Regions from separate parts of the Achromobacter sp. Root565 genome, predicted to be linked through region 1. Evidence: predicted binding sites of a transcription regulator. Region 1 holds the regulator's gene; each other region holds the start of a gene.
The links. Region 1 encodes FNR, which switches genes on or off when oxygen is low (the NO sensors DNR and NnrR bind a similar motif). Its sites were predicted from a motif close to TTGATNNNNATCAA; they were not measured.
Positions count from the first base shown of each region.

Region 2: azu (azurin) is a predicted target of FNR. The motif match lies at 3,833-3,846, and genes of this name have one in related genera.
Region 3: ASD71_RS15475 (OmpW family protein) is a predicted target of FNR. The motif match lies at 4,801-4,814, and genes of this name have one in related genera.

Region 1 covers NZ_LMGO01000001.1:2,259,139-2,266,993, forward strand. Annotated here, with positions in the region: gene clpB (ATP-dependent chaperone ClpB) at 1-440, opposite strand, end outside; gene ASD71_RS10115 (gamma-glutamylcyclotransferase) at 579-1,013, shown strand; gene fnr (fumarate/nitrate reduction transcriptional regulator Fnr) at 1,111-1,839, shown strand; gene ASD71_RS10125 (hypothetical protein) at 1,854-3,023, shown strand; gene ASD71_RS10130 (helix-turn-helix transcriptional regulator) at 3,100-3,537, shown strand; gene ASD71_RS10135 (SRPBCC domain-containing protein) at 3,438-3,887, shown strand; gene ASD71_RS10140 (thioredoxin family protein) at 3,980-4,675, shown strand; gene ASD71_RS10145 (hypothetical protein) at 4,632-5,096, shown strand; gene ASD71_RS10150 (2Fe-2S iron-sulfur cluster-binding protein) at 5,077-5,409, opposite strand; gene ASD71_RS10155 (NUDIX domain-containing protein) at 5,427-6,014, opposite strand; gene ASD71_RS10160 (Hsp70 family protein) at 6,100-7,353, opposite strand; gene ASD71_RS10165 (hypothetical protein) at 7,426-7,749, opposite strand.
Region 2 covers NZ_LMGO01000001.1:2,572,273-2,580,127, reverse strand. Annotated here, with positions in the region: gene nosZ (TAT-dependent nitrous-oxide reductase) at 1-1,354, opposite strand, end outside; gene ASD71_RS11520 (NosR/NirI family protein) at 1,408-3,678, opposite strand; gene azu (azurin) at 3,947-4,396, shown strand; gene ASD71_RS11510 (TerC family protein) at 4,637-6,223, shown strand; gene ASD71_RS11505 (undecaprenyl-diphosphate phosphatase) at 6,243-7,106, shown strand; gene ASD71_RS11500 (UDP-2,3-diacylglucosamine diphosphatase) at 7,189-7,855, opposite strand, start outside.
Region 3 covers NZ_LMGO01000001.1:3,485,834-3,493,688, forward strand. Annotated here, with positions in the region: gene ASD71_RS15465 (glutamate synthase-related protein) at 1-3,202, shown strand, start outside; gene ASD71_RS15470 (glutamate synthase subunit beta) at 3,211-4,677, shown strand; gene ASD71_RS15475 (OmpW family protein) at 4,879-5,517, shown strand; gene ASD71_RS15480 (LysR family transcriptional regulator) at 5,557-6,429, opposite strand; gene ASD71_RS15485 (YbfB/YjiJ family MFS transporter) at 6,495-7,724, shown strand; gene ASD71_RS15490 (tripartite tricarboxylate transporter substrate binding protein) at 7,751-7,855, shown strand, end outside.

The sequences.
Region 1 (7,855 bases):
TTCTCGCCGCCGCGCACGGCGTCGATCGCGGCTTCAAGGGCCTTTTTCTGCAGGCCCGCATCGCGCAGGATGCGGCCGGCCTCACCCTTGTCGTCGGCCAGTGCAAGCAGAAAGAGTTCGCTGGCGATGTAGGTGTCGCCGCGGCGGGCGGCTTCCTTGTCGGTGCGGGTCAGCACGCCCTGCAGGTCGCGGCCCACCTGGACGTTGTCTTCTCCCTGCACCTGCGGCAGCCCCTTCAGGGCGGACTCCAGCGCCGGGCCCAGGCGGTTGACCGCCACGCCGGCACGCGCCAGCAGACTGCCTGCACCGCTGTCAGCATCCGACAGCAGGGCGGACAGCACGTGGACGGGTTCGATGTAGGGATGGTCGTTGCGGGCGGCGAGACTTTGCGCGTCCGCCAGCGCTTGTTGGAACTTGGTCGTCAGTTTGTCGAATCGCATAATGGTCGTATTGGCTTGTGGGGAGCCTGACCGATCCGTGCCGGCTGGCTCGATAACCTGAATATGTGGCCGGATGGGACAATTTCAACACCCGGCGGCCCTCATGGTTTTCTTCGACGTGCACCAGCAAACAGAGCAATGAGCATATACGTTTTTGTGTACGGCACCCTACGGGCCGGCGAAATCAACGATCTTGCCCGCGCCGCCGAGGCGCGCGGCTTGCCGGCCGCCAGCCACGTCGGACCGGCCAGCGTGCCTGGCATGCTGGTCGATTTCGGCGACTGGCCCGGCCTGATCCCCGTGGACGACGGACGGCGCGTACGCGGCGATGTCTACCGGGTGGATCCGGCGCTGATTGCCCTGATGGACGAGATCGAGGAATACGAGCCCGGCAAGCCCGGCTGCTTCGTGCGCCGGACGGTTTCCGCCCGCCTGGAAGGCCCCGGCGCGACGGGTCTTCTGCCCTGCGCGTACTATCCGATCGACCCCGCGCTGCGGGCCGCGGCGGTCGATATTGCGGGGGACGACTGGATCGCTCACCGCCTTTCCAGAACAAAGCAGGACGCCCGGTAAGACACCCGTAGTAACAACGGACTACAATAGATGCCTGTCTCGTGCTTCACACCCGTTCCGGCGCCCGCCGCGCAATGGGCACTCTAAAGGTCATCGTATGCAAAAACGGGTCCCCATTGCCCCTGATGCCGCCCACTGTTCCACGTGCATGCTGGGTCACGTCTGCGTTCCCGTGGGCATGGCAGCCGCCGAAGTCGAAAAGCTGGACGAACTGGTTAAAGAGCGCGTCCGCGTGGAAAAAGGCAAGACGCTCTATTCGCTGGATCATCCGCTCGACGCCGTCTATGGCGTGCGCTTCGGCAGCCTGAAGACGCAGCTTGAAGACGCCACCGGCCAGATCCAGATCACCGGCTTTCATCTGCCCGGCGAAATCGTCGGCATGGACGGCATGCTGGACGGCAAGCACGTGTCGGCCGCCGTGGCGCTCGAAGACTCCGAGGTTTGCGTCATCCGCCTGAACGAAGTCGATCGCGTCGCGTCGCACCTGCCGTCACTGCAACAGCAGTTCCGCCGCCTCATGAGCCGCGAGATCACCCGCTCGCACCAAATGCTGGCCTCGCTGGGGTCCATGCGGTCGGAACAGCGCCTGGCCGCGTTCCTCTTGAACCTGTCGCAGCGCTATGCCTCGCTGGGCTATTCGTCCACCGAGTTCGTACTGCGCATGAGCCGCGAAGAAATCGGCAACTACCTGGGCCTGACGCTGGAAACGGTCAGCCGTCTGTTCTCGCGATTTGCCCGCGACGGCCTCATCAAGATCAACCAGCGCGAAGTCCGCATCCTGGACCTGCCCGCGCTCAAGCAACTGCTGGGACACGAAAGCTGCTGAGCGGTCGCCGCGCCATGCGACGCCCGCCTGCCACTTCCCTGTCCCGCACCGCGCTGGCGGCATCGCTTGCCGTCGTCGCCATGCTCGCGTGCGGCGCCGCGCGCGCGCAAACGCCGCTGCCCGACCCCTACGACTACGACGAAGCCACGCCCGCGCCCAAGCGCGCGGCGCCGCTGCGCTGGCAGGCCGTTGAACTGGGCCGGCCCGGTCACCGGTACAAGATGCCGGTCTACGCCAACCGGGATCTGGCCAAGGACGACCTGCGCGGCATCAAGCAGGTGCTCATCGTCATCCACGGCGTCAAGCGCGACGCCGACAACTACTACGAAACCGCCGCCGCGCTGGTGGCCGCCGATCCCGGGCGCGCGAGCGACACGCTGGTTCTTGCCCCGCGGTTTTCCGGGTCGATCGACTCGGGTTTCTCGGGTATGGCGGCCTGGCGCAAGGCCAGTTGGGAAGACGGCCAGGAAAGCGTCCAGGCCACCGGCCGGCCTGCGCCCGTCACTTCGTTTCAGGTCCTGGACGACCTGCTGCGCAGCCTGAACGACCGCAAGCGCCTGCCAGCTCTTACCGGTCTCGTACTGGCCGGTCATTCGGCCGGCGCGCAACTGGTGCATCGGTATGCGGTGCTGAACAACGTGGACGGGGTGCTGCGCCGCGACGGCCTGGCCATGCGCTACGTCGTCGCCAACCCGTCTTCCTATCTGTACCTGACCAACGAGCGGCCACGCGCCGACGGCAAGGGCTACGCGCCGTACGAGCGCGGCATCTGCCCCACCTACAACCAGTACAAGTACGGCACCGACAAGCTGCCCGCCTACGCCCGCGAATCCGATGATTCCCGCCTTTTCGTGCGTTACGCGTCGCGCGATGTGGTCTACCTGCTGGGCGGCGCGGACAACAACCCCGAGCACCGGCTGCTGGACAAGGCCTGCGGCGCCGAAGCCCAGGGCGCCACGCGGCTGGCGCGCGGCACGGGCTATGTCCAGTACGAACACGTGCTGGCTACCCGCGGCGCCAAGCCCGTCCCCCTGCGTCACACCGCCTTCGAGGTCGGCGGCGTCGGCCACGACGGCAAGCGCATGTTCGGGTCAATCTGCGGCGTGCGGGCGCTGCTGGCCAGCGACGCCCGGGCCAGCAGCACTGCCGCGGCCTGCGACATCATCAAGCCGCGCGGCAAATAAGCCCGCCTCATCCCTAGGGAAATTCCCAAGCCATCCGGCTTGACACGGGTTTGCGGCAGGCCTAAAACTTAACCTTATGGTTAAGTTAAATGATGACGCTCTCGATGCCATCTTCTCCGCGCTGGCGGATGGCACACGCCGCCGGGTACTGGCGGACCTGGAACAGGGCTCGGCCTCGGTCAGCACGCTGGCGCGGCCTCACGCCATGTCCCTGCCCGCCTTCATGAAGCATTTGCGGGTGCTGGAAGACGCCGGCCTGATCGCGCGCGCCAAGGACGGGCGGGTGGTGAGCTGCACGCTGTCTCCCGAACCCATGCGCGCCGCCGCCGGCTGGCTGGCGCGGTACGAACGGTTCTGGACCGGGCAGCTGGATTCGCTGGCGCGATATCTCTATCACGAAGAGGAAATCCATCCATGGAAAACCGAATCTCCCCCCTCGAACTGCGGCTCCAGCGACGCTTCGACGCCCCCGTCGAACGCGTCTGGCGAGCCTGGACCGACCCGCAAGCGCTGATGCGCTGGTTCGGCCCGGCGGGCACGCAACGCGTGCTGCTGGCCGAGACCGACGTGCGCGTGGGCGGCGCCTATCAGGTCGGCTTCATCACCGCAGACGGCGGGGAACACCACGCCAGCGGCCGCTACCAGGAAGTCGCGCTACATCGCCGGCTGGTGTTCACCTGGGCGTGGCGCGACACGCCGCAGGAAACCTCACTGATCACGTTGGACTTCACCTCGGCGGACGGGGGCACCGAGCTTGCCTTCCTGCAGACGCCGTTCGTCGACGAGGCCACCCGAGACAGCCACGAGGACGGCTGGTCCGGCGCCATGGACCGGCTGGCGGATCATCTGGCCGGCAAGGCCTGAACCTGCCGCAGTTGAATCTGTACCCCCGATCTGTACCCCCGATCTGTCAATGCCCCCGGGTCATAGGGCCCGGCTCGCAAAGGAGACGCACAATGCAAACCGATCATCCCGTCGTATCCCGCCATGAATGGACTGTCGCGCGCGAGGCGCTGCTGCGGCGCGAGAAGGAACTGACCCACGCTTCAGACGCCCTGGCCCGCGACCGCATGGCGCTTCCGTGGGTCCGGATGGACAAGGCCTACACCTTCGAAGGCGCGCACGGCATGCAAGGCCTGGATGCCCTGTTCCACGGCAGGCGCCAGCTCATCGTCTATCACTTCATGTTCAGTCCGGACTGGGAGGACGGATGCGTGGGCTGCTCGCTCCTGGCCGACCACCTGGACAGCGCGCTCATGCACCTGCGGCACCACGACGTGACGGTCGTGGCCGTCTCGCGCGCGCCGTATGCCCAACTGGCCGCCTTCCAGGCCCGCATGGGCTGGCAGTTTGATTGGTACTCGTCAGCGGGTAGCGACTTCAATTTCGACTTCGAAGCGTCCGTGCCGCAGGCGGACGGCGCGGTCGAGGAACGCCCGGGAGCCAGCGCGTTCTTCCGTGATCCCGACGGCGAGATCTTCCACACCTACTCGGCCTTCGAACGCGGCGTGGAGCGCCTGGCGGGAGCCTACAACTACCTCGACATCGCGCCGCTGGGCCGCAACGAGAACGGCCCGTATTTCGACGTGCGCGACTGGGTGCGCCACCATGACCGATACGGCGACGCCGCGCGCCACGCCTGCCACGGCTAAGCCGCCGTCCTCGGCGGGCATGGCGGGCCTGTGGCTGGCCTGCCTCGCGGCCATGGGCGCCGGACTGCTGGTGGACACGTGGCGCACACCCGCGGCGCTGCTGGCCAGCGAATGCGGCGCGCCGGGAACGCTGGCGCAATTGGCGTGGCGGCACGTGGTGCTGATGCCGGCCAGCTCTGCCGCGATGGCGCTGGCGGCGCTGCTGCCCTGGACCGGGCCGCAAGGCGGCAACACGCCCCTGGCAAGCCGCGTGCTCTGCCTGGTCCTCATGGCCATCGGCATGGTGCTGGGCGCGCGCCTTGGCGTCCAGACGGCGCAGGCGCTGGGCGCCGCGCCCTTTTTCGGAATGGTGATGGGGATGGCCGCGGGGATGGCCGTGGCCCTGTTGCCTCTTGGCGCGGTCAGCGCCTGGCGCCGGTAAGCGGGCGAACGGCGGCCGGCGCCGTCTCGATCAACGCGGCGCCGGGCGCCTCGATTTCCAGCGCCGACGTCGCCTGCGCCACGCAGGGCAGGATCCAACCCTCTTCCTTTTCGTCGCGCGACAGGCCGGGCCATTCGATGCCGTACACGACCGATCCCTCGATCATCAGGCACATGCAGGCGCGGCAGGTGCCATTGCGGCACGAACTGGGCAGCTTGATGCCCGCCGCCTGCGCTGCCAGCAGCACGGACGTGCCAGCCGGCGCGTCAAAGCGCAGGCCCGAGGGCTGGACAAGAACCGGGTGCGAGCACATCGGCGTCAGGCTCGCCCTCAGGCGACGTTGTCCTGCCAGTCCAGCTTCCAGGCGCCGGACAGCACGTTCTGCATCCACAGCACGCAGGTCAGCGTCTTGGCGTCGGTAACCTCGCCCTGGCTGCAAGCCGCAAGCACATCCTCCGGGCGCTTGCTGATGACGTCCAGGAATTCGTCCTGATCAAGCTGACGCTCGCCGGCCCGCAGGCCGCGCGCAAAGAAGATGTGAATGATTTCGGTGGAGTAGGCGATGGCCAGGTGCAAGGCGCCCGCGTGGGCCCACTGGCGGGCGGTATAGCCCGTTTCCTCCAGCAATTCGCGCTTGGCGCACACCAGCGGGTCCTCGCCCGGATCCAGCTTGCCCGCCGGAAACTCCGTCATCACGCGGCCGATGGGATACCGGAACTGGCGCTCGAGCAGGACGGTGCCGTCGTCGAGCAGCGGAATCACCACCACTGCGCCCGGGTGCACCACGTATTCGCGGATGCCCGTGTGGCCGTTGGGCAGGCTGACGGTGTCGCGGCGAATCTTCAGGAAGCTGCCGTCGTACGGCGCCTCGCTTTTAAGCAGCGTTTCGACGAGATGGGTATCGGCGGGTCGGGTCATGAGGACGTCTGGATCAGGGACTGGAAGGGGCGGCGGGCCGTTGCCGGCACGCCTGGCAGCTTACCATCGCCCCGCCGGCGGCCGGTCAGCCGAACTTGCGCGCGGCGTCCAGTGCAAGACCCGCGCCGATGCTGCCGAACAGGTCGCCTTCCACGCTGCGCGCCTCGGGCACCAGCCGGGACACGCTTTCGCGCAGGCGCGGCACGCGGCTGGAGCCGCCCGTGAAAAACACGGTGTCCACATCCGCCGTCGACACGCCGGCGTCTCGCAGCAATTGGCCCACGGTGGTTTCGACCTTGTCGATCAAGCGCTCCACGCTCGCGTCGAATGACGGGCGCGTCACCTCGACGTCCAGGTCCGGCGCGACGCGCGACAGGTCGATACGCGCGGCGGGCGCCTCGGACAGCGCGATCTTGGCTTCTTCCACCTGCACCGCCACCCAGTGGCCCGCACGCTCCTTCACCAGGTTCAGCAGCAGGTCGATCTTCTGACGATCACCGGCCTCGGCGCGGATGTAGGCAAAATGCTCGGCCGCCTTGCGCGTATAAGCCTGGTTGATGGTGTGCCAGCAGGCCAGGTTGCCGTATTGCGTCGACGGCACATCCTTGCCGCTGCGCAATTGGCTGCCCAGTCCCAGCAGCGGCATCACGTGCGCCAGGCTTAATTGCTTGTCGAAATCCACCCCGCCGATGTGCACGCCGCCATAAGCCAGGATGTCGTCGCGGCGGTCCGGCTTGGCCGCGCGGTCCGGACCCAGCCGGATCAGCGAAAAGTCCGACGTACCCCCGCCGATGTCGATCACCAGCACCAGCTCCTCGCGGCTGATCTGCGACTCGTAGTGAAAAGCGGCGGCCATCGGCTCGAACTGGAACTCGATGTCGGTAAACCCCACGTTGCGCGCGATCTCTTCCAGCGTGTCCTGCGCCGTCTGGTCAGACGCAGGATGGTCGTCCACGAAAAACACCGGACGACCCAGCACGGCGCGGGTAAAGCCGCGTCCGGCGGCCGTCTCGGCGCGCGCCTTCAATTCCGCGATGAAGCGCGTCAGCAGCACGCGAAACGGGATGGAGCGGCCCTGCACTTCCGTCGAGCCGTCGATGAGCGAGCTGCCCAACAGGCTTTTCATCGAGCGCATCAGGCGCCCGTCGTAACCGGCCAGGTAGTCGGAGATGGCCGCGCGGCCATAGCTGACCTCGGCGTCTTCGTCGTGGAAGAAGATGGCCGACGGCAAGGTGGTCTTGCCGTCCTCGAGCGCCAGGAGCGCATGTTGGTCGGGACGGCTCCACCCGACAGTGGAATTGGAGGTGCCGAAGTCGACGCCGCAGGCGGTGGAAATCATGGGAATTCGGGCGCTTAGAGCAAAACGGCGCACAAGTGTACCCGCTCTCGCTCCGGCCCCAAATTCCGTCGCCTATTGCTGCTGGCGGCGCTGCTCCAGCTCGCGCAGGCATTGCTCCACGCCGGCCTGCATCTGCACGTTGGACACGGCCGCACGGTCCGACACCCGGCGGCAGCGCTGGTACTCGGCCTGGCTTTGCGGCGTGTCGCGGATCTCGGGGGGTGGGGGGGCCTCGGGCGTCACCGTCATCCTCAGCGTCGACGGCGGCGACAGGCTGCCCTTGGCCGAGGGAAACTGCATTTCCTGTGCGGCGCCAGGCATGGCGTTCTGGGCCTGGGCGGCGCCCACTGCGCACAAGGCGGCAAGGAAGAATGCGGAAACGTGGTGTTTGTTCATGGCGACCTCTCTTGATAAGTCGACGCCGAGCCAGGGGCCAAGGCGTGCCGATTTATCGTATCCCCGGCGGCGCGCGGGCTTGGTGCCAAAGCGCTACACGGGGCGG
Region 2 (7,855 bases), 310 kb from region 1:
ACTTGTTCAGCGACACCAGCCATTTGCCGTCGGCTTCCTTGGTTTCGCCCATCGTGGAGTGGTTGTGGCCCGGCTGGTAATGCACGTCCAGCTTCTGGAGGATCGGGTCGACCTTTTCGCCCTTGTAGGCGCGCTTGGCCTTGTCGATGTTCCACTTGACCATCTGGCTGTCGATGAACAACGTGGTGTAGGCGTTGCCGCGGCCGTCGAACGCGGTATGCAGCGGGCCAAGGCCCAATTGCGGCTCGGCCACGACGCAGTCGCGAGGCTTGATCTTGTCGGCGAACAGGTCGTCCAGCTTGCGCACGTCGATCACGGTGACGGTGGGCGAGAGCTTGCCGTTCAGCATGAGATGGATGCCGTCGGGCGCGGCGTTGCAGCCGTGGGGCGAGTTGGGGACCGGGATGTAGCGCGTGTACTTGGAGCCGTGGCGGCCGTCGACGACCGGCACGCCGCCCATCGTCTTGAAGTCGCCGTCCTTGACCGCCTTCTCGATGCGCTTGAGGTCGAAGACCACGACCCAGTCCTGCTCGTTGGCGGACATTTCCTCGACGGTGACGCCTTTCTCCGAGTTGTAGCAGGTGGCGAACGAGTATTTGCCCTGGTAGTCGGCGTCGCCGTTGTCCAGGTTGCCGTCGACCAGCACTTGCCACGCGACCTTCATGGTGTCGCCATCAATGGCCGAGTAGACCGAGAAGAAGTTCTTCTTGGGATCGTCAAGCACCTTGCCGTCGTTAGGCAGCGGGATGATGTGCTCGCCGTTGGCAAACACGTAGCCGGTGCGCGGATAGCGCTGCGGACGCAGGCCGTGCACGCCCGACACGTTGGGCAGCTCAACGATCTTGTCGGTCTTCATCACGTCCAGGCGGATGCGGGCCACTCGATTGTTGGCCTTGTCGTTGATGAAGAGGTAGCGGCCGTCGTAGGTCTGGTCGGTGAACGACAGGTGGGGGTGGTGGGCGTCGCCGTTGGGGAACACGCCGCCCTTATCCTTGAGGTATTCGCGGGTTTCAGGCGTGAGGCCGTCGGTCAGGACCTTGCGGCTTTCGTTCGTGCGGCCCCAGCCCGTGGCGCTGCAATGGTTGAAGACGGGAATGCGCACGAGTTCGCGCATGGACGGCAGGCCCAGCACGCGGACTTCGCCCGACTGGCCGCTGGAGTTGAACGCATAGTATTCGTCGAGCTCGCCCGGCGCGACATGCCCGAGCACGGCGCCGTTGCCAGATTTGCCCTCTTTGCCGTGCGCGGTGGACATCTGCGCCCCGGCAACGAGGCCGGCCGCGCCGGTGATGGCTGCGGTGCCCAGGAAGCTTCGGCGGGTGAGGCCGGCTTTTTCGGGGGTCTTGTCGGACATGGATAACTCCTAGGTAGGGACGGCGCATTGCGCCGCGGTACGAAAATCGTGTTTCACGATTCCCGGTTGGGGCGATTTGCCGAGTTGGGGGTCGGCATGCGGTGCAGAACGACTTCCTGCACCGACGGCTCAGGGGGCGGAGCCGGGCGCCGCTCACGCTTTGCCTGCTTCTGGATCAGGTGAGGGCACTTCTGTTTGTGGTGGTAAAGCATCTGGCAGTGCAGGCACTGGATGCACTCGTTCGGATTGATTTCTCCGGAGGGGTCGATCGCCTGAACGGGGCATTCGATGTTGCACCGTTGACAGGGGTTGCCGCAGTCGCGGTAGCGCTTGAGCCAATTGAAGATACGCAGCCGGGCGGGGATGGCCAGCGCGGCGCCCAGCGGGCACAGGTAGCGGCAGAAGAAGCGCTCGATGAACAGACCTGCGGCCAGCAGCGCCACGGCGAACAGCACGAAGGGCCAGTGGCGCACGAAGTGCAGGATGATCGCGGTCTTGAAGGGTTCGACTTCGGCCAGTTGCTCGGCAACCGCAAGGTCATACAGCGAGAAGCCGAAGAGCAGCAGGAAGATCACGTACTTGAGCGTGGACAGCCGTTGCGCCACGCCGTGGCGAATCTTGAGCTGGCGCACACCAAGCCGCCGGGCGATGCGGTTGGTCAGTTCCTGCAGCGCGCCGAACGGGCACAGCCAGCCGCAGAACGCGCCGCGGTTCCAGAAGACCATGGAGATGGCGGTGGCGCACCACAGGATGAACACCAGCGGATCCATCAGGAAGTATTCCCAGCGGAAGTCGGTGCGCAAGGCCGAGAAGAATGTCAGCACGTTCACGATGGATAACTGCGCCTGCCCGTACCAGCCGATCCAGAACAGCGCGAAGGCCAGGAACGCCAGACGCAGCCTGTCGTGCAGCAGCGGGCGTGAGGAGAGCTGGTCCTGGAAGAAGAAAATGCCGACGAGCACCGTCAGCGCGATGGTCAGGATGGCGATCTGGCCGGCCTTGCCCTGCCAGATCTGCTTCCACAGCGCGGGCGGCGCGGATTCGGCGTCGGGCGAGGGCGCCGTGGCGGCGGCGGACTGAATGGCGGAGGATTGACTGGCGGCGGGCGCCGGCGGCGGCGCGACGGTGCGGGTGTAGGCCGCGGGCAGGTCATACGGCAGATCGAACGTGACGAACGCTTTGTCCGACACGCTGAGCACGCGCTGCACCAACAGTTGCAGGCGCCACGGCTTGACCGGGTCGAGCGAGGTGTCTTCGGGCACGACAAAGAGGGCGACTTCGCGCAGCGCCGGCGCGCCCTTGGCGTTGATGTCGGCCAGCCGCTGGTGGTTGCGATCGCGGAACCGGAAGGCGCCTTCGTCCTGGATGACCTCGATGCGGTCGAAGATGCCGCCGCGCACGTAACCGGACCCCTTGAATGAATAGAGCCCATTGCCCGCGACCAGCACAGCCTGCTGGCCGGGCTTGAGGCGTTCCTTCAGGCGCTGCCAGCCGTTGTCGCCCAGCAGGCTGCGGCCGATGGATGGTGCGCTGACCAGCGCGGCATACAGGTCGATGAAGGTATCGTCGGGGCCGCCCTCGCCATGATCGGCCGCGTCCTTGCGGCCGGACCGCAGGAACGCCTGATTGACGTCGTCGGGCGTCAGGCGCAGGTTCTTCACGGCGCCCGCGTCAAGCAGTTCCTGCCAGGTCTGCACCGTGTCCTTGTCTTCGTCGAGGACGCGGGTGGCAGCCGGCTGCGCCGCGGCGCGTGGCGCGCCCGACTTGTCGATGCCGTGCGCGCGCGCCACCGCAATGGCGGACCGCGTGATCGTGTCGCCGATCACCATCAGCGTGACCGTTGCGCCGCTGACGATGTCCACGGGCGGCGGTGCGCCGTGACGGGGCGGGGACTCGACGAAGTTCAGGCCGACGTAGCCCTGGATGAAACGATCGACCTTGGCTTGCGGTATGCCGATCAGCACGATGGGCTCGTGGTGCTCGACCAGCTTGGCGCCCATGATGCGGCCGCTGTCGGAAAGCCCCACCAGCACGTCGATCGGCTTGCTTGAGTAGCCGCGGGTGTTGACCACGTCGGTAGTCAGGTAGACAAGGCCGAGCGGCTTATTGCCCGCAAACACGCGGGCAATGGCGGGCTTGCCCTCGACGGGCCCGGAGCGGTCGGCGCCGGGGAATACGTCCGTGATGGGTGTGCTGGCCAGGAATTCAGGCAGGCGTTGCGCCTGCGCCGCTTGCGCCAGGAACAGACAGGAAAGCCATAAAGCAATGAACGCGGCTTGAACGTATTTTGTGACCCGAAGGTGTACTGCGGTACTGCCGCGCATGCTGAACTCTGTTCGTTGTGTTTGCTTACGGGCATCCTACGAACATGCATCGGGGGGTGGATTGCGGTTTGTCAATCTGACAGAGTCGAAGGCCTAATAGCCCTACGATATGTAGGGGAAGTTCCGTAGATTTGGGGGGTATCCGCGAGTGGTGTTGATGGATGTCAATCGGACGACGAGAAGGCAGTCCTACACTGACCCGCGGCGGCAACGGCGTCTGCATATGGCTGGCGTACGTGCATCGACCGCTGTGTCATCGGAGAATTTCATGCTGGCAAAAGCCACCCTCGCCATCCTTCTTTCCGCCTCCAGCCTGCCCGTGCTGGCCGCGCAATGTGAAGCCACCGTCGAAAGCAACGACGCCATGCAGTTCAACGTCAAGGAAATCGTGGTCGACAAGAGCTGCAAGGAATTCACGGTCAACCTGAAGCACGTCGGCAAGATGGCCAAGGTCGCGATGGGCCACAACTGGGTCCTCACCAAGGAAGCCGACAAGCAGGGCGTCGCCACGGACGGCATGGGCGCCGGCCTCGCGCAGGACTACGTCAAGGCGGGCGACACCCGCGTCATCGCCCACACCAAGGTCATCGGCGGCGGCGAATCCGACTCCGTCAAGATCGACGTCTCCAAGCTCGCCGCTGGCGAAAACTACGCATTCTTCTGCTCCTTCCCCGGCCACTGGGCCATGATGAAGGGCACGCTCAAAGTCGGCGGCTAATCCCCCCGACGGGTCTGTTGAGACAAGCGAGAGCCGGCCGGGGGGCCGGCTTTTTCATGCCCGCGGCACCTGTCGCGCGGCGCGCGTGAACCGGGCCGACGGGCCGGATTCAGGCGCTTGCAAGCCTTAGTCCATTCGGCCCAAAGCCTCTGTCCATCAGGCTTACGGACGGGATGCGTCACCGGCATGTCATGGATTTTCCATGTACGATTACCGGTCGTGTAACTTCTGGAGCTCCTGATGGAGTGGCTGCTGGACCCCGCTGCGTGGGTCGGCTTGCTTACCCTGGTCGTCCTTGAGATCGTCCTGGGCATTGATAACCTGATTTTCATCGCCATCCTGGCGGACAAGCTGCCGCCCGCGCAGCGCGATCGCGCGCGCATCATGGGCCTGAGCCTCGCGCTCATCATGCGCCTGGGCCTGTTGTCCGTCATGTCATGGCTGGTCACGCTGACTACCCCCCTGTTCAATATCGGTCCACTATCGCCTTCGGGTCGCGACCTGATCCTGATGGTGGGCGGCCTGTTCCTGCTGTTCAAAGGCACGATGGAACTGCACGAGCGCCTTGAAGGCAGCATGCACACCGGCTCGTCCGGCCCGCGCGTCTACGCCAGCTTCTGGGTGATCGTCACGCAGATCGTGGTGCTGGATGCCGTGTTTTCGCTGGACTCGGTGATTACCGCCGTCGGCATGGTGGACCACCTGGCCATCATGATGATCGCGGTCATCATCGCTATCGGCATCATGCTGATCGCGTCCAAGCCGCTGACGCGCTTTGTCAACGCCCACCCGACGGTGGTGGTGCTGTGCCTGGGCTTCTTGCTGATGATCGGCTTTTCGCTCCTGGCCGAAGCCTTCGGCTTCAAGGTGCCCAAGGGCTATCTGTACGCGGCCATCGGATTCTCGGTTGCCATCGAGGCGCTCAACCAGGTGGCGCGCCGCAACCTGCTCAAGCTCGACGCCCGCTTCCCCATGCGCGAACGCACCGCCTCGGCCGTGCTGCGCATGCTGGGCAAGCGCCCGCCGGCCAGCGACGAACCCGACCTGCCCCATGCCGGCAGCCCAGCCGTCCAGGCGTTCGGGGTCGAAGAGCGCAACATGGTCAGCGGCGTGCTGACGCTGGCCGAGCGTTCCATCCGGTCCATCATGACGCCGCGCACGGACGTTTCCTGGATCAATATCGACGACGATCCCGACAACATCCGCCGCCAGCTCACCGAGGCGCCGCACAGCTTCTTCCCGGTGTGCCGCGGCTCGCTGGATGAAGTGCTGGGCATCGGCCGCGCCAAGGACCTGATCGCGGACCTGATCACCGAAGGCCGGGTGCGCCGCAACCGCCTGCGCGATCCAATCATCGTGCACGAGTCGATCGGCATCCTGCGCCTCATGGACACCCTCAAGCGCTCGCGCGGCCAGCTCGTGCTGGTGGCTGACGAGTTCGGCGCCATCGAGGGGCTGGTGACGCCCATCGACGTCTTCGAAGCCATCGCCGGCGAATTCCCCGACGAGGACGAACTGCCCGACATCGTGGCGGACGGCGCCAACACCTGGAAGATCGACGGGGCGGCCGACCTGCACCACGTCGAGCAGGTGCTTGAAACCGAAGGCCTGGTCGACGACGCCCAGGACTTTTCCACGCTCGCGGGCTATCTGCTCTCGCGCTTCGGACATCTGCCCAAGCCGGGCGACGTCTGCGAATACCAGATCCATCACCAGCATTTCCGCTTCGAAGTCCTGGAAATGGATGGCCGCCGCATCGCGCTGGTGCGCGTCGAGAAGCGCCCCGAAGAGCATTTCCCCGACGAAGCATCCCTAGCCAACGACTAACAGAGAGAGACCCTAGCCCGTGACCGAGAACTCGCTCTATCTGATCAAAGCATTCATCCTGGGCATCCTGGAAGGCCTGACGGAATTCATCCCCGTGTCCAGCACGGGCCACCTCATCCTGGTCGGCGACTGGCTGAATTTCGATTCGGGCGACGGCAAGGTGTTCGAGGTGGTCATCCAGCTTGGATCCATCCTTGCCGTGATGTGGGTCTTCCGCGCCCGCCTGCTCCAGCTGATTCGCGGCACGCTGACGGGCGTGCCCAGCGAAGTGGCCTTCACCCGCAACCTGATCCTGGCGTTCCTGCCGGCGGCGGTGATCGGCGCGATCTTCATCAAGACCATCAAATCGGTGTTCTACCACCCGGCGGTGGTCGTCGTGACGCTGGTGCTGGGCGGGCTGATCATGCTGTACGTGGAACGCCGCACGCGCCACACGCCGGGCGATGCGCCGGGCGCCGCTGACGACACCGCGTCGGACGAGCGCGCCTCGGCCCACACGCTCGAACAGATCACCTGGAAGCAGGCGCTGGGCGTGGGCGTGGCGCAGTGCTTTGCGATGATTCCCGGCACCTCGCGGTCGGGCGCCACCATCATCGGCGGCATGATTGCCGGCATCCAGCGCAAGACGGCCACCGAATTCTCGTTCTTCCTGGCCATGCCGACCATGCTGGGCGCGGCGGCCTACGACATGTACAAGAACTTCGGCCTGCTGACCCAGCACGACCTGTCGGGCATCGCCGTGGGCTTCATCGCGGCGTTCCTGAGCGCCATGGTAGTGGTGCGGGCCGTGCTGCGCTTCGTGGCCAACCACACGTATCGCGTGTTCGCCTGGTACCGGATCATCTTCGGCGCCATTGTGGCGGCCTGGATCTTCACGCGCTGATTCCTCCCCGCCTCGGCGGGAGCAGAAAAAAGGCCGCTTCTTGAAGCGGCCCTTTTTTTGACTTGCGTGGGTCTTGCGGCGTCTACGCTTCTGTTTCCAGGTCGTAGAACTGCAGTCCGTCGCGGTCGATGACCAGCCAGCCGCCGCGCGGGGGCGACACGTGGTCGCAGTCCCAGTCGGGTAGCACCCAGCGTTCGCTCTTTTGGCCGTCGATGTCGAGCACGTGGCGGTTGGGGCGATGCGTGTGGCCATGAACCAGCACGCGCACGCCCGTCTCGCGGAAGATCGACTCGATGGCGTCCGCGTTGACGTCCATGATTTCCATGGACTTCGTCTGGTTGGCCGCCTGGCTTTCGCCGCGGGCCTGCTGCGCCATGGCCAACCGCTCGGGGATGGTCTTGGCCAGGAACTCGGCCTGCCATTGCGGGTTGCGGACCATCTTGCGGAATTGCTGGTAGGCGGCGTCGTCCGTACAGAACTCGTCGCCGTGCGTCAGCAGGACCTGGCCGAAATCGGTTTCCAGCAGCGCCGGCTCGGGCAGCAGGCTGGCGCCCACGGCCTTGGCCAGTTCTTCGCCGATGAGGAAATCGCGGTTGCCGCGGCCCAGCCAAACCGGGATGCGAGCAGCCGTATTGCGTAGCGCCACCAGCACCGTGGCAAGCCACGGCGGGGCGGCGCGGATCACGTCGTCGCCGATCCAGGCGTCGAAGATGTCGCCGGGCAGCAGCAGGGCTGCCGCCTCTTCCTCT
Region 3 (7,855 bases), 1.2 Mb from region 1:
CGCGAGCGGCGAGGAAGTCATCGGCTCGATGGGCAACGATGCCCCGCTGGCCGTGCTGTCGGACCGCGCCAAGCCCTTCTACAACTATTTCCGCCAGTTGTTCGCGCAGGTCACGAACCCGCCGATCGACCCGATCCGCGAACAGCTCGTGATGTCGCTGGTGTCCTTCATCGGTCCCAAGCCGAACCTGCTGGACATCAACAACGTCAACCCGCCGCTGCGTCTGGAAGTGTCCCAGCCGGTGCTGGACTTCGCCGCGATGGCGCAGATCCGCGACATCGACCAGGTCACGGGCAAGAAATTCCGCAGCTTCGAGCTGGACATCACGTATCCCGCCGCCTGGGGTCCCGAAGGCATCGAAGCCCGCGTGGCGGCCCTGTGCGCGCGCGCCGTCGACGCGGTGCGCAGCGGCTACAACATCCTGATCGTGTCGGACCGCCTGGTCGACAGCGAGCGCGTGGCCATCCCCGCGCTGCTGGCCACCTCGGCCGTGCACCAGCACCTGATCCGCGCCGGCCTGCGCACCAACACGGGTCTCGTCGTCGAAACCGGTTCGGCCCGCGAAGTGCACCACTTCGCGCTCCTGGGAGGCTACGGCGCCGAAGCCATTCACCCCTACCTGGCGCTCGAATCGCTGGGCAAGATGAATGACCCCGAAAAGGCCGTGAAAAACTACATCAAGGCGCTGGGCAAGGGCCTGAACAAGGTCATGTCCAAAATGGGCATTTCCACGTACATGTCGTACACCGGCGCGCAGATCTTCGAAGCCGTCGGCCTGCAGAGCGCCCTGGTGAACAAGTACTTCACCGGCACCGCCTCCAACATCGAAGGAATCGGCATCTTCCAGGTCGCCGAGGAAGCGCTGCGCCAGCACCGCGCCGCCTTCAGCGCCGACCCCGTGCTTGCCAACGACCTGGATGCCGGCGGCGAATACGCCTATCGCGTCCGCGGCGAAGAGCACATGTGGACGCCGGATTCGATCGCCAAGCTGCAGCACGCTTCCCGCGCCAACAACTACCGCACGTACAAGGAGTACGCGCAGATCATCAACGACCAGAGCCGCCGTCACATGACGCTGCGCGGCCTGTTCGAGTTCCGCTTCGACCCGTCGCGCGCCATTCCGCTGGACGACGTCGAGCCGGCCAAGGAAATCGTCAAGCGCTTTGCCACCGGCGCCATGTCGCTGGGTTCGATCTCGACCGAGGCCCACTCGGTGCTGGCCGTTGCCATGAACCGCATCGGCGGCAAGTCCAACACCGGCGAAGGCGGCGAGGACGAACTGCGCTACCGCGCCGAAATGCGCGAAGGCAAGAGCACCATCAAGGACGGCGACACGCTGGCCTCGGTGCTGGGCACGGACCGCATCGAAGCCGACGTCGAACTCAAGAAGGGCGACTCGCTGCGTTCGAAGATCAAGCAGGTCGCCTCGGGCCGTTTCGGCGTGACCGCCGAGTACCTGTCGTCCGCCGACCAGATCCAGATCAAGATGGCGCAGGGCGCCAAGCCCGGCGAAGGCGGCCAGTTGCCCGGCCACAAGGTGTCGGAATACATCGCCAAGCTGCGCTACTCGGTGCCGGGCGTGGGCCTCATCTCGCCCCCGCCGCACCATGACATCTACTCGATCGAAGACCTGGCGCAGCTCATTCACGACCTGAAGAACGTCAATTCCAAGTCCTCGATCTCGGTCAAGCTGGTGTCCGAAGTCGGCGTCGGCACGGTCGCCGCGGGCGTGGCCAAGGCCAAGGCCGACCACGTCGTGATCGCCGGCCATGACGGCGGCACGGGCGCATCGCCGGTGTCGTCCATCAAGCACGTGGGTACGCCGTGGGAACTGGGTCTGGCAGAAACGCAGCAGACGCTGGTGCTGAACCGCCTGCGCAGCCGCATCCGGGTGCAGGCCGACGGCCAGATGAAGACCGGCCGCGACGTCGTCATCGGCGCGCTGCTGGGCGCTGACGAATTCGGCTTCGCGACCGCGCCGCTGGTCGTCGAAGGCTGCATCATGATGCGCAAGTGCCACCTGAACACCTGCCCGGTGGGCGTGGCCACGCAGGATCCCGCGCTGCGCAAGAAGTTCCAGGGCAAGCCCGAGCACGTCGTGAACTTCTTCTTCTTCATCGCCGAGGAAGTCCGCGAAATCATGGCCCAGCTCGGCATCCGCAAGTTCGACGACCTGATCGGCCGCGCGGATCTGCTGGACATGCGTTCGGGCGTCGAGCACTGGAAGGCGCAAGGGCTGGACTTCACCCGCGTGTTCCACCAGACGGTGTCCGACGCCGAAGTGCACCAGACCGAAGAGCAGGACCACGGCCTGGCCGGCGCGCTGGATCACCTGCTGATCGAACGCAGCAAGCCCGCGCTGGAGCGTGGCGAGAAGGTCTCGTTCATCGTGCCGGTGCGCAACCGCAACCGCACGATCGGTGCAATGCTGTCCGGCGCCGTGGCCTCGCGCTACGGCCATGACGGCCTGCCCGACGACACCATCCACATCCAGTGCAACGGCACCGCCGGCCAGAGCTTCGGCGCGTTCCTGGCGCACGGCATCACGATGGACCTGGTGGGCGAAGGCAACGACTACGTGGGCAAAGGCCTGTCCGGCGGCCGCATCATCGTGCGCTCGCCCAACGACTTCCGCGGCTTCGGCCCCGACCACATCATTGCCGGCAATACCGTGCTGTACGGTGCGCTGGCAGGCGAGGCGTTCTTCAACGGCGTGGCGGGCGAACGCTTTGCCGTACGCAACTCGGGCGCGGCCACCGTCGTGGAAGGCACCGGCGACCACGGCTGCGAATACATGACCGGCGGCACTGTCGTCGTGCTGGGTTCCACCGGCCGCAACTTCGCGGCGGGCATGTCCGGCGGCGTGGCGTACGTCTGGGATCCGGACCGCACGCTCAAGCATCGCGTGAACCTGTCCATGGTGGAACTGGAATCGGTGGTGCCGCATGCCGAGCAGCAGTCGCTGAACAACATCGACATCTGGCACAGCGCGCAGCGTGGTGGCGAACGCGAGACGGACGAGTCCATCCTGCGCCGCCTCGTGGAAGACCACTTCCGCTACACCGGCAGCTACCGTGCCCGCGAAATCCTGGGTGACTGGGAAGCCTCGCGCGGCAAATTCGTGAAGATCATGCCGACGGACTACCGCCGCGCATTGGGTGAAATGTGGCGTGCAGCCAACCCGCAACAACTGGCTGCGTGAGGGATACCATGGGAAAAATCACTGGATTTATGGAATTTCAGCGTCTGCAGGAGGCCTCCGAGGCCCCGCAGAAGCGGCTGAAGAACTGGCGCGAATTCGTGCTGCACCTGACGGACGATCAGGCCAAGCAGCAGGCGGCGCGCTGCATGGACTGCGGCATTCCGTTCTGCAACAACGGCTGCCCGGTCAACAACATCATCCCGGACTGGAATGACCTGGTGTACAAGCAGGACTGGCGCCGCGCGCTGGACGTCCTGCACTCCACCAACAACTTCCCGGAGTTCACGGGCCGCATCTGCCCGGCGCCCTGCGAAGCCGCCTGTACCTTGAACATCAACAGCGACGCTGTCGGCATCAAGTCCATCGAGCACGCGATCATCGACAAGGGTTGGGCCGAAGGCTGGGTGGCGCCGCAAGTGCCGGTGCGCAAGACGGGCAAGAAGGTCGCCGTCGTGGGCTCGGGACCTGCCGGCATGGCGTGCGCGCAGCAACTGGCGCGCGCGGGCCACTCGGTGACCCTGTTCGAAAAGAGCGACCGCATCGGCGGCCTGCTGCGCTACGGCATTCCCGACTTCAAACTCGAGAAGCACCAGATCGACCGCCGCATCTCGCAGATGGAAGCCGAGGGCGTGGAATTTGCGCCGTCGACCTACGTCGGCGATCCGAAGGATCCCGTGGCCGATGGCCTGACCGTGCGCACGCCGAAATCGCTGATGGCCGAATTCGACGCCGTCGTGATGAGCGGCGGCTCCGAGACGCCGCGCGACCTGCCGGTGCCGGGCCGTGAGCTCGACGGCGTGTACTTCGCCATGGACTTCCTGCGCCAGCAGAACAAGGCCGTGGCCGGCGACCGCCTCACCAACCAGACGCTGGCCAAGGGCAAGCACGTGGTGGTGATCGGCGGTGGCGACACGGGTTCCGACTGCGTCGGCACCAGCAACCGTCACGGCGCGGCGTCGGTCACGCAATTCGAACTGATGCCTCAGCCGCCCGAGTCCGAAAACAAGACCATGACGTGGCCGTACTGGCCGCTGAAGATGCGCACGTCGTCCTCGCACGAGGAAGGCTGCGAGCGCGACTGGTCCGTGACCACCAAGCTGCTCAAAGGCGCCAACGGCAAGGTCGAAAAACTGGTCGGCGCGCGCGTCGAATGGTTCAAGGACGACGCCACCGGCCAGATGAAGATGCGCGAGGTCGAGGGCTCCGAGTTCGAGATCAAGGCCGACCTGGTGCTGCTGGCCATGGGCTTCGTGTCGCCCGTGCAGAACGTGCTGGACGCGTTCGGCGTGGATCGCGATGGCCGCGGCAACGTGCGCGCCAACACCGACGACTACCGCACCAATGTAGAAAAGGTCTTCACCGCCGGCGACATGCGCCGCGGCCAGTCGCTGGTCGTGTGGGCCATCCGCGAAGGCCGCCAGTGCGCACGCTCGGTCGATGCCTATCTGATGGGAAGCAGCGAACTGCCGCGTTGATCGCATCACGACCTATGAACGCCGTCGGACGCCTTGCGCGCCGGCGGCGTTTTTTTATTTGTCGTTGCGGTTAACCGCAGCTGTTGCGGCATAACCACTCTTCGAAAACGGTCTTTTCACGATTTGACACACGTCAAGCACGGGGACGGGGCGGTCTGAGAACCTGTCGTCTCACCCCACACGGAAAGATCGGAGAAGAAAATGTTTTCGCTGAACGGGCGTATCCGCGCCACCGCCATTGCCGGTTTGATCGCTGCCGGCGCCTTTGCCGCCCCCGCCCACGCCCACGAAGCTGGCGACGTGCTGTTCCGCGTCGGCGTCACGCAAGTCCGCCCCTCGCAAAACAATGGCACGGTGCTCGACGGCAGCGTCAAGCTGGGTGTGAGCAACAACGTGCGCCCCAGCTTCACCCTGGCCTACATGGCCACCCGCAACATCGGCATCGAACTGCTGGGCGCCTGGCCCTTCCAGCATGACGTCAGCGGCAGCAACCTGGGCAAGATCGGCTCCACCAAGCAATTGCCGCCCACGCTCAGCCTGCAATGGCACATCCTGCCCGACAGCATGATCCAGCCGTACATCGGCGTCGGCATCAACTACACCCACTTCTTCGACACCAAGGGCGAAGGCGCGCTGAAGGGCTCGAACCTGAAACTGGGCGATTCCTGGGGCGTGGCCGCGCAACTGGGCGCGGACATCAAGATCAACGATCGCTGGTTCATGAACGCCGACATCCGCTACATCGACATCAAGTCGAAGGTGACGCTGGACGGCGAACGCGTCGGCACCGCGCGCATCGACCCGTGGGTGGCCACCGTGGGCGTTGGCTACCGTTTCTGATCGCTGACCTGAAGATGCGCGCGGCCTCGCGCGCATCGCTCAAGCCTGCGGCGGCGCCAGCCGGCTGCGCAGTGCCTGCAACGCCGGCGTGTCGTCGTCGGCGCGCCAGACCAGCTGGGTAAGCGCCTGCCCATGAGGCCCGGACAACGCGCCCACGCGCACTGTCTGCTCCGCCCCCAGCACCGCCAGCACCGAGCGCGGCACGATTGCCACTCCGGTCCCGGCAGCCACACACGCCACAATGGCGTGATACGACGCAAATTCCATCACCTTGCCGGGCGCAATGCCCTCCTGGTTCAACCACGACTCCAGGATGCGCCGGTACGAGCAGCCCGCCGCAAAGGCGATGACGCTGCGGTTGCCCAGGTCTTTTGGACTGCCGATCGGATCCCACGCCAACGGCGAGATCAGCGCCAATTCCTCCTTGAACGCATCCATTGCCGCCAGGCCTTCCGCGGGGAAAGGCTGCGCCACGAAAGCGGCCTCGATCTCGTAATTGCGCACCTTGGCGGCCAATGCGCCTGACGTGCCGGTCACCAGTTCAATGCGTACCTGCGGCCAGGCCGCGTGATAGGCCGCCAGGATGGGCGGCAGGCGGGCGGCCGCCGTGCTTTCCATGGTGCCGATGCGCAGCACGCCCTGCAGGGCGCCTTCCCGGACGGCCGCTTGCGCCTCGTCGGACAGGCGCAGCAGGCGGTCGGCGTACGACAGCAGCACGCGGCCCTGGTCCGACAGCACCAGCCGGCGGTTCTGCCGGCGAAAGAGCGGCGTTCCCAGCGAGGATTCCAACTGCTTCAGGCGCGTCGACACATTGGACTGCACCCGGTTCAGATGGGCGGCGGCGCGCGCCACGCCCCCCTGATCCGCCACCGTCTTGAAAATCTGCAGCGCGTCGAGATCCAAGTTTCTCATTTTGGGAACTTACGTTCTTAATAATTCACTATTCAAGATATTAGTACAGCCGTAGAGTAGGCTCCATGTCAACGCCTGCTAACCCTTCCCCCCACCCCTCGGCCAGCGCGGCCAGCCTGGCCTGGCCCGCGGCGCTTGCGCTGGCGGCGGCCATGGGCATCGGCCGCTTCGCCTTCACGCCCGTCTGGCCGTTGATGGCGCAGGAGTCCGGCCTGTCGCTGGCACAGGGCGGCTGGATGGCTTCGGCCAACTACGCCGGGTATCTGTTGGGCGCGCTGGCGGCGATCGTCTGGCCCGTGCGCCGGCTGCGCGCCACGCTGGCGGCCAGCCTGGCCGCCGTGGCCGCGCTGACGCTGGCCATGCCGCTGCTGCACAGCGTGGCGGGCTGGTCGGTGCTGCGGCTTGCCGCGGGCTATGCCAGCGCAAGCGCGTTCATCTGCGTGGTCGCATGGCGGCCGGTGCCCGCCGGCGACCCGCGCGAGGCCACGGCTTCGGCGGTAACGTATGCCGGCGTGGGCGCGGGCATTGCACTGACGGGACTGGCCTGTCTGGCCCTGATGGCCTGGGGCGCAAGCGCTGGCGTGACCTGGACCGCGCTGGGCGGCCTGGCGCTGGCGCTGTCCGTGGCCGCGTGGCCCGGGCTCAGCCGGCAATCGCCGCCGGTCCGCCGGGCGGCCGCCGACGCGCCGCAAGCCCGCCTGCCGCGCGGCATCGCCGCGCTGTCGCTGCACTACGGCGTCTTCGGGGTCGGCTACATCATTCCCGCCACCTTCCTGCCGGCCATGGCCAAGGAGATCTTTCCCGACCCGGCGATCTTCGGCTGGGCGTGGCCGCTTTTCGGCATGGCCGCGGCGCTGTCCTGCCTGCTGGTCCCGCGGCTGGCGCGCGGTCGCGACGACAGACAGGTGTGGCGCGGCGCGCAGGCGCTGATGGCGGCCGGCATGCTGACCGTGGCGCTCTGGCATCACATCGCTGCCGTTATCGTCGCGGCGCTGCTGGTCGGCGGCACGTTCATGGTGATCACGCAGGCGGGCATGCTGACCGCGCGCCGCCTGTCGGGACCGGCGGCGCCCCGGGCGGCGGCCATCATGACGGCGGCGTTCGCGGCCGGGCAGATTCTGGGGCCGTTGCTGGCCTCGTGGGCCGCGCGCTGGGGCGCGGGCCTGCCGCAGGTGCTGGCGGCCAGCGCGGCGCTGCTGGCGGTGTCGGCCTGGGCGCTGGGAAAAGTCACGACAGATGGCAATGGCGCTGGGCATAATGCCATCGGCCCTTCGGGCCAACCACACAGCAATTAGAAAGCAGGTAAAGAGGAGTCCCCAGCATGAAAGCACTACGCCCCCTGATCGCCGCCCTGGCCGCCACCGCCGCCCTTGGCGGCGCTGCCCAAGCCCAGACCGGCGAGTGGCCCGCCAAGCCCGTCACCATG